2 regions of the Arthrobacter sp. NPDC080086 genome follow, and region 2 is predicted to be linked to the other one. Evidence: riboswitches for the same ligand, from Rfam matches in the RefSeq annotation. Region 2 holds a riboswitch; the other holds the start of a gene.

Region 1 (4,407 bases), on a different contig from region 2:
GGACCTGGCGCCCGCTCATCCTCATCGGCGGGGCGGCCGCCGTCTCCGTCACCGCTACCTCCCTGGGCAAGAAGCTCATCGGACGCACCCGCCCCGACCACGCCGATGCCGTCCCGCCCTACGAAAACTCGCCGTCGTTCCCCAGCGGCCACACCCTGAACACCACCGTGGTGATCTCACTCGTGGTGTACCTCACCTGCCTGCAGGTCCAGCGCACCATCGCCCGGGTGGGATTGATCACGGCCGGGGCGCTCTTCATCATCGCGATGGGCATGAGCCGGGTGTTCCTAGGCCATCACTGGATGACCGACGTGATCTTCGGCTGGGCGCTCGGCCTGGGCTGGGTGGGCATCGTGATCCTGGCGCATCGGCTGTTCCACGTGATCAGGCACCGGGAACGGACCGGCCCGGCGCCCACCTTCGACAACGGCCAGCGCCTGCGCGAGAAGGCGCCGGACGGGCACCACGACGCCGAAACGGCGCATCGTCGCGGGGCGGCGGACGAGGCCGGGACACCCGGCGGGCGGGGGCGGTCCGAAGCGTCCGGATGATAGTTTTGACCCATGCGCACTCTCGTTGTCGACCACCCGCTGGTGGCCCATAAGCTCACCGTTCTGCGGGACAAGAACACCCCGTCACCCGTCTTCCGCCAGCTCACCGAAGAGCTGGTCACGCTGCTGGCGTACGAGGCAACCCGCGACGTCCGCACCGAACCGGTCACCATCGAGACCCCGGTCAGCACCACCATCGGCACGGCCTTCACCAAGCCCACCCCGCTGGTGGTCCCGATCCTCCGCGCCGGCCTCGGCATGCTCGAGGGCATGACCAAGCTGGTCCCCACCGCGGAGGTCGGCTTCCTGGGCATGGCCCGCGACGAGGAAACCCTGGACATCATCACCTACGCCGAGCGGCTCCCCGAGGACCTGACCGACCGTCAGATCTTCGTCCTGGACCCCATGCTGGCCACCGGCGGCACCCTGCGCGAGGCGATCAAGTTCCTCTTCAAGCGCGGCGCCTCCGACGTCACCTGCATCTGCCTGCTGGCCGCCCCCGAGGGCCTGGCCAAGCTGGAGGAAGAGCTCTCCGACGCCAACGTCACGATCGTGTTGGCCTCCATCGACGAGAAGCTGAACGAGAAGTCCTACATCGTCCCCGGCCTGGGCGACGCTGGCGACCGGCTCTACGGCATCGCCGGGTAGCGCGTCCGCTTTCCCTCGGGCCGCTGAACGGGCCGCCCGGGGATACAGCAAAGGCACCGGATCTGACGAGATCCGGTGCCTTTGCTGTATCTGCGCGGGGTGGCGTCAGCCTTGGCGGCTTAGTACCAGTTGTTCGCGTAGTGGAAGTTCAGGGCGCCGCAGGGGGAGCCGTACCGTTCCTGCACGTACTGCAGGCCCCAGTTGATCTGGGTGCGGTAGTTGGTCATGTAGTCCGCGCCGGCGCTGGCCATCTTCTCGGCCGGGAGGGACTGGACCACGCCGTAGGCACCGCTGGACGGGTTGGTGGCCGTGGTCTTCCAGTCCGATTCGCGGGTCCAGAGCTTCATCAGGCACTGCATCTCGCTCGGGGCCCAGCCGTGGGCCGGCAGCTGCGAGGCGGCGTAGGCCTGTGCGCCGGCGGGATCGTCGACGGCCACTGGCTGCGGGGCCGGGGCGGGTGCCGCGGCGGGAGCCGGAGCAGCCGGTGCGGGGGCCGGCGTGGACGGAGCGGGGGTGGACGGAGCCGGGGTCTCGGGGGTGACCTTGGAGGCCTGGGCTTCGACGCTGGCCGGTGCCGTGGCCGGGGTGTAGCTGCCGAGCCGTTCCAGGTCGGAGAGCTGCAGGGCCGGGGCCTGGGTGGCGGTCGCGACCGGGGCGGTGGTGCCGGTGGCCTGGCCTGCGGCGCCGGCGCCCAGCAGCACGGCGGCCGCGGTCAGCGCGACGGCGGTGAGCTTGCCCTTGGAGCCAAAGCTGGCGCGGCCTCGGGTGGCCGAGCCCTGGGCCGGGTCGGCGCGGTGGCGCGCGACGTCGGCCGAGGAGGTGCGTTTAGCGCCTTTTAGGCGCACGGGTGCCTTGTGTTCAGTCATGTTCGCCTCTCAACGCCTACGGAGTTAGCTGTCGGGTTCGGAAGAGAAATCCGGCCGCTCGGATGATCAACGAGTCGGCTTAACCCCAAGGGGTGCATGGATGCAGGTGCCCGGGAACTCTGGGTTCCCCGTCTCTGCCTCAATCCATGGAATCCGGGAAGCGGCAGAGTTTGGCGTCAGACCCGGATATGCGGCCAGATCGATGGCCGCACCATAAAAACGGTACCGGACTTTCTCCCTCATGTCACATTTAGGTAACGCCGCGGTGTGGCTGGTTGCCGATTTGCAGTGGGCGGGTCCTGTGTTTCGGGCCGTTTCGACGGTTCCCTGCATGCCCGACGCTTGGAGACGTCTACGCGGCAGGGAACCGTCGAAACGGCGGACCGTCCGGGGCGGCTACTTCGCCAGCAGGTACACCGTGGTGCCGCCGACGCTCTGGGCGGGGTAGGTGGCCGTCACCCAGTCGGCGATCCTGGCGGCGTCGTCGGATCCGCTTTCGCCCTGCATGGTGCGGCCGGCGATGAAGTAGTGGATCCGGCCTTCGGCGACGTACTGCTGGAACTGCTCGAGAGTGGGTGCGGGGTCGGTGCCGTTGAACCCGCCCACGGCCATCACGGGCAGCTGCGTGGCGAGCTGGTAACCGGCGGCGTTGTTGGACCCGACGACGGCGGCCGCCCAGGTGTAACGGCCGGCGTCCGTTTCGAGGGCATCCACCAAGGCAGACGACGGGGTGGTCGCGCCGAGGAGCCCGCCCATTCCGCCGCCCATGCCCCCGCCCTGGCCGCGGACGGTGCCGTTTGCCCCGTTGCCGTTTGCCCCGTTGCTGTTGGCCCCGGTGCCGTTGGTCGGGCCGAAGGGATTGCCCTGCGCGTTGCCCATGGCTCCGCCCGTGCCGCCGAACATGGCCGGCAGGCCCGCCCGGCCACCCACCGCAGGCCCCGCGCTGACGATCGAGCCGGAGTGCGCGGTGGCGGCGGTGGACAGCGAGTACGCCAGGGGACCGGCGAGGGCCGCGACGACGGCGAGTCCCGCCGTCGTACGTCCCAAGAGCGCCGCTGTCGGGCCGCCAGGGGACAGCGGGCCAGTGGTCCCGGCGGCGGACGCGCCGGCGACCCGGGCCCGGACGGCCGGAACCATCACCCCGACGGCCGCTGCCAGCGCCACGGCCAGCACCAGCCAGCGCAGCCACGGAACGAACGCGGGCGTGCGGCCCAGCAGCTCGAAAGCCATGAAACCGGCCGCGGCCACCGCGGCGGCGAGCGTCCCGGCGGCACCGGGTTGATCCCGCCGCTGCCACAGCAGCACCGACCCCAGACCGGCCAACCCGGCGACCCCCGGGGCCAGCGCCACCATGTAATACGGGTGGATGATGCCGGCCATCAGGCTGAACGTCAGCCCGGTGACTAGCACCCAGCCGCCCCAGACCACCACGGAGGCGCGGACGGCGTCGGTCCGTGGCGCCCGCCGGCCCAGCCACAGCAGCCCAGCCGCCAGCAGCAGCACCGACGGCAGCAGCCAGGCGATCTGCCCGCCGAACTCGCTGTTGAAAAGCCGGAGCAGGCCGGGGGTGCCCCAGCCGTTGCCGCCGCCGACGCTCCCCGTCTCGTCCCCGCTGAGCCGGCCCAGGCCGTTGTAGCCCAGGGTCAGTTCCAGGATGGAGTTGCCCTGCGAGCCGCCGATGTAGGGCCGGTCAGCCGCCGGGGTGAGCTCGACGGCGGCCAGCCACCAGCCGGCCGCCACCACCATCGCCGCTCCCGTGGCGAGCAGGTGCAGCAGCCGCCGGCCCAGGCCGGCGCGTGCGGCGAGCAGGTAGGCCGCGGTGAAGCCCGGGACCACCAGCAGCACCTGCAGCTGCTTGGTCAGGAACCCGAAGCCCAGCAGCACCCCGGCCAGGAGCAGCCAGCGCAGCCGGGCGTCCTGGATGGCGCGCAGCACCGCGTAGGCTGCGGCCGTCATCAGCAGGACCAGCAGGGCATCCGGGTTGTTGAAGCGGAACATCAGCACGGCCACGGGGGTCAGGGCCATCACGGCCCCGGCGATCAGTCCGGCGCGGTGGGCCAGCCGGGCGTCCGCCGTCGCGGGTGCGGCGGCCCGGCGGACGGCCAGGTAGACCAGCCACACCGTCGCGACACCCATCAGAGCCTCGGGCGCCAGGACGCTCCAGGAGCTCAGCCCGAAAAGCCGCACGGACAGGCCCATCACCCAGAGCGACGCCGGCGGCTTGTCCACCGTGATGGCGTTTGCCGCGTCCGAGGAGCCAAAGAACCAGGCCGTCCAGTCCTGCGAGCCGGCCTGCGCCGCCGCGGAGTAGAAGGCGTTCGCCCAGCCGGAGGCGCCGAGGT
Region 2 (4,407 bases):
CCGCCCCGGAGGGCGGCCCCGGGCCTACTTCGCCAGCTCTGCCACGACGTAGTCGATGCACTCCAGCAGGGCCGACACATCGTCCGGCTCGATCGCTACGAAGGTCGCGATCCGCAGCTGGTTACGGCCCAGCTTCCGGTACGGCTCGGTGTCGACAATCCCGTTGGCGCGCAGCACCTTGGCGATCGCGGCCGCGTCGACCGACTCGTCGAAGTCGATCGTGGCGATCACGTTGGAGCGGTCGGCCGGGTCCGTAACGAACGGGGTGGCAAAGCTGGACGCCTCGGCCCACCGGTAAATCCGTCCGGCGGAGTCGGCGGTGCGCGCCGCGGCGAAGTCCAGGCCTCCGCTGGCGTTGAGCCAGCGCACCTGCGCGTCCAGGGTCACCAGGGTCGCCAGCGCGGGGGTGTTATAGGTCTGGTTCAGCCGCGAGTTGTCGATGGCGGTCTGCAGGTCCAGGAAGTCCGGGATCCAGCGGCCGGAGGCCTTGACCCGGGCGGCCCGCTCCAGGGCCGCGGGGGAGAACAGGCCAAGCCACAGGCCGCCGTCGGAGGCGAAGTTCTTCTGCGGCGCGAAGTAGTAGACGTCGGACTCCGCGACGTCGACATCCAGGCCGCCGGCGGCGGAGGTCGCGTCGACCAGGACCAGCGAACCCTCCTCCGCACCGGCCACCCGCCGGACCGGGGCGGCCACGCCGGTGGAGGTCTCATTTTGCGGCCAGGCGTAGACGTCCACACCGGCCTCCGCCCGCGCCTCGGGCCGGGTGCCCGGCTCGGCCTTGATGATCGAGGACTCGGCCAGGAAGGGCGCCTTGTTCGTGGCGGCGGCGAACTTGGAGCCGAACTCGCCGAAGGAGAGGTGCTGTGCCTTGTTCTCCACGAGCCCGAAGCTGGCGATATCCCAGAACGCCGTCGAGCCGCCCACCCCCAGGACCACCTCGTAGCCCTCGGGGGCGCGGAAGAAGTCGCTGAGGCCGGAGCGGACCGAGCCCACCAGGTTCTTGACCGGGGCCTGGCGGTGGGAGGTGCCGAGCAGGGTGGTCGAGGCCGACGCCAGGGCCTCCATCTGTTCCGGGCGGACCTTCGAGGGCCCGGCGCCAAACCGGCCGTCCTTGGGAAGAAGGTTCGCGGGAATGGTGATGCTGGTGTCGCTCACAATGGCTCCAATGGTCGGCTGGGTGCGAGAGGTGGCTGGTCGGCCGGTAAGGACCGCTTCCATTCTGCCCGACGGCGGCCCCGGTGCCGGAAAACGGGCTGTCATAGTCCGGTCAGGAAGCCGGCCCTCAAATTATCCGGAGTAATTCACAATAGGCTAGGCTGTCCGGAGCGTATGGCGGATCCCGGGTGGCCGCACCCCGCACGCTGTACGGTGGAATGACGCAAGGACGGCGCTCAAGGAGCTGAGCTGGATGACGGATCTGATCGACACTACGGAGATGTATCTTCGGACCATTTTGGAGCTTGAGGAAGAGAACATCGTCGCGCTCCGGGCCCGCATTGCCGAACGACTCCGCCACTCCGGACCCACCGTCTCCCAGACCGTCGGCCGGATGGAACGCGACGGGCTGGTCGTGGTCTCCGGCGACCGCCACCTGGAACTGACCGAGGTGGGTCGGCGGCGCGCCACCGAGGTGATGCGCAAGCACCGCCTCGCCGAACGGCTGCTGGCCGACGTGATCGGCCTGGACTGGGCCTATGTCCATGAGGAAGCCTGCCGCTGGGAGCACGTGATGAGCGAACGGGTTGAGCGCCGCATCTTCGAGATGCTGGACCACCCCACCGTCTCCCCGTACGGCAACCCCATCCCGGGCCTCGCCGAACTGGGCGGTCTGCCGACGGCGGAACAGGCCGACGGCGTCGTCAACCTCCTGGACGCCATGGCGGGATATGCCGCGGACTCCAGAATCACCGTGAGCCGGCTTGCCGAACCCATCCAGGTGGAACCCGAGCTGCTGGTGCAGCTGGACGAGGGCGGTATCCGGCCCGGGGCCACCGTCTCGCTGGAGCGGGTGGGGGAGTACATCTCCGTCCGCGTCCCCGACATTGAGGGCGCGCTCGAGCTGCCGCCCGAGGTCGCCGCCCACGTTTTCGTTACCCGCGGGTAGGGCGACGCGGAAGCATACCGTAAGTGTGCTGTTTACTAGCCCGTCTAGGAGATAACGAAATTATTACTACGGGTCTTAATCCCCTATAGTTATCGACTAGTACCGAGACTAAAGCGTTACCTGATCCGAAGCCGAGCTCTGCCAGCGGATCAGGGTGCGAATCACCTTCTGGCAGAGGCGGGGGAACCACTACCGGCCGGTAATTCCGGCCTTGGGGTGAAGTCCGCTAGCGGCAAGCGAACTCTCTGAGGACACCATTTCCGGGTGCCTCTCTGCCTGGATGCTTGCATCGGCGGACCGGGTCTATGCACTCTCTGACCCGAATCCGACAGCTAACTTCGCAGGCTTTTCAGAGAGGAACCACTTGAGCACGCAGACCGTCCGCGGGCGCCGCCGCGCCGCCGGCCCGGCTCCGGAGCCGCGCCCCGCCGTCGACGTCACCGCCCCGCGCCCCCGCGACGCGCACCGGGACGAGCGCCGCAGCCGGCGCAGCCCGCTCCGCCAGGTCGCAGACTTCGCCGCCGTCACCGGCATGGGCCAGAAGGCCGGCATGACCCTGGCCGCCGCTGGCATCGCGCTCACCGTGGCCGTCCCCGTTACCGGCCCCGCTCTGGCCGTCGACGCCCCCACCTCGGGATCTGTCTCCGCGGCGGCCCAGCCCGAGGTCAAGGCCGCCGCGGCCCAGATCGACTTCAACCGCACCGCCGTCACCACCAAGGGCGACCCGGACGGCAAGCTCAAGCAGCTGCTCAGCGCGCAATCCGTCGGCTCCATCACCCGCGCCGCATCCGCGGGGACGCTCGGCGCCCCGCTGGACACCATGATCACGGCTTCGCCCTTCGGTTACCGGATCAGCCCCATTACCGGCGCGGTGGGCGAATTCCACCGCGGCCAGGACTACGCCGCCCAGTGCGGGACGGCCGTCCATGCCGCAGCAAGCGGCACCGTAACCTTCTCCGGCTGGCACCCCTACGGGGGCGGCAACCGGATTGTGGTCGACCATGGCAATGGCCTGGAGACCACGTATAACCACTTGTCGTCATCCAGCGTCCACGTCGGCCAGAAGGTCTCCCGTGGCGATGTGATAGCGATGAGCGGAACAACCGGTGCCTCCACCGGCTGCCACCTCCACTTCGAGGTGATGGTCAATGGGGACGTCGTTGATCCGCTGGGCTGGCTCTAGAAGAGCCCTTCGCAATGCTCACACTTCCGTGACACGCCGTGATCTGAATGTGACATTGAGTCCGAACTGTTGTACCGTATGAAGCACGCCAACTTCACCGAAGTTGGCGCTCTTGAGTGGATTGCCTAACTCTGCCACCGCTCAAGGTCCGTTCGCATGACATCGTCTGGCAGGGGCGGGGGAACCAATTTTGGTCTTCGCAAGAAGGCCTAGGGGTTAAGTCGCAAAGCTTCCCAGGAAGCGGAGCGGCCGGGTGACTCCCATCCGAATCCGACAGCTCACCTCGTAGGCATTGGGAGAGGCTACTTTCGTGTCTTCACGCCACAATGCTGCGCGTTTTCGCGCCGGCGAGGCTCAGTCGAGCCCGCTGATTACCATGCACCGCGTTGCCCTTGCCGGCGCCCGGGATGGTTCACGCAATGCAGTTCCTGCTTTTGGCGCGTCTTCGCAGTACACCCTTCGCTAAAGAAACCCGTTTCGGGGCGATCCGGCGTACCCCCAAGATGCCGGAGCGTCCTTAGTCCCGCCTGTTCAAGAGCGCGGACACAAAGGATCACGAAAGAGAGAACTAAATGACTACTCGTGCAACCATTGCACGCCACCGCGCGGAGGTCACCAAGACCAACTCGCTGGCTGTCATTGCCAAGGCCGTCGGCGACAACGCCGGTGGCATGGGTCGCCAGGCCGCGGTTATCGCTGCTGCCTCCGGCCTGGTCCTGACCAGCGGTATCGCGGCCAACGCCGCTGAGACCAACGTTCAGCGCGAATCCACCTCTGCTTCCGCCACCGAGGTTCAGTCCACCGCTCCGGCCACCATCTCGGCGGCCTCCAGCATCGCCATCTCCTACGAGAAGCCTGCTGTGACTACCGCGGCCGCCCCAGTCGTCGAGGCCCCGAAGCCCGTCGTCAAGGTGCAGGAAGCAGACACCACCGCCGCAGCCACCCCGGCCGCCGGCACCGCGGTCAACGCGTCCGTCGCCACCAAGGCTCCGGCCGCCACCAGCGGCATGGGCGCCTCGATCGCCGCCGCCGCTTACGCTCAGATCGGCGTGTCCCAGGACTGCACCATGCTGGCCACCAACGCCCTGGCCGCCGTCGGCATCCACTACCACGGCTGGCC

What was found. A riboswitch is a leader RNA that binds a small molecule or an ion and turns the genes downstream of it on or off. The one in region 2 is predicted to bind cyclic di-AMP.
Region 1: linked by a shared signal. The riboswitch ahead of AB0305_RS07970 (hypothetical protein) and the one ahead of AB0305_RS10540 (peptidoglycan DD-metalloendopeptidase family protein) in region 2 are both predicted to bind cyclic di-AMP.

Annotation. Positions count from the first base shown of each region.
Region 1 is NZ_JBFBKP010000016.1:732-5,138, reverse strand. Features, by position in the region: gene AB0305_RS07980 (phosphatase PAP2 family protein) at 1-551, shown strand, start outside; gene upp (uracil phosphoribosyltransferase) at 564-1,199, shown strand; gene AB0305_RS07970 (hypothetical protein) at 1,319-2,065, opposite strand; cyclic di-AMP (ydaO/yuaA leader) riboswitch at 2,064-2,251, opposite strand; gene AB0305_RS07965 (glycosyltransferase family 39 protein) at 2,462-4,407, opposite strand, start outside.
Region 2 is NZ_JBFBKP010000024.1:36,135-40,541, forward strand. Features, by position in the region: gene serC (phosphoserine transaminase) at 25-1,155, opposite strand; gene AB0305_RS10535 (metal-dependent transcriptional regulator) at 1,409-2,104, shown strand; cyclic di-AMP (ydaO/yuaA leader) riboswitch at 2,224-2,466, shown strand; gene AB0305_RS10540 (peptidoglycan DD-metalloendopeptidase family protein) at 2,469-3,287, shown strand; cyclic di-AMP (ydaO/yuaA leader) riboswitch at 3,400-3,593, shown strand; gene AB0305_RS10545 (NlpC/P60 family protein) at 3,860-4,407, shown strand, end outside.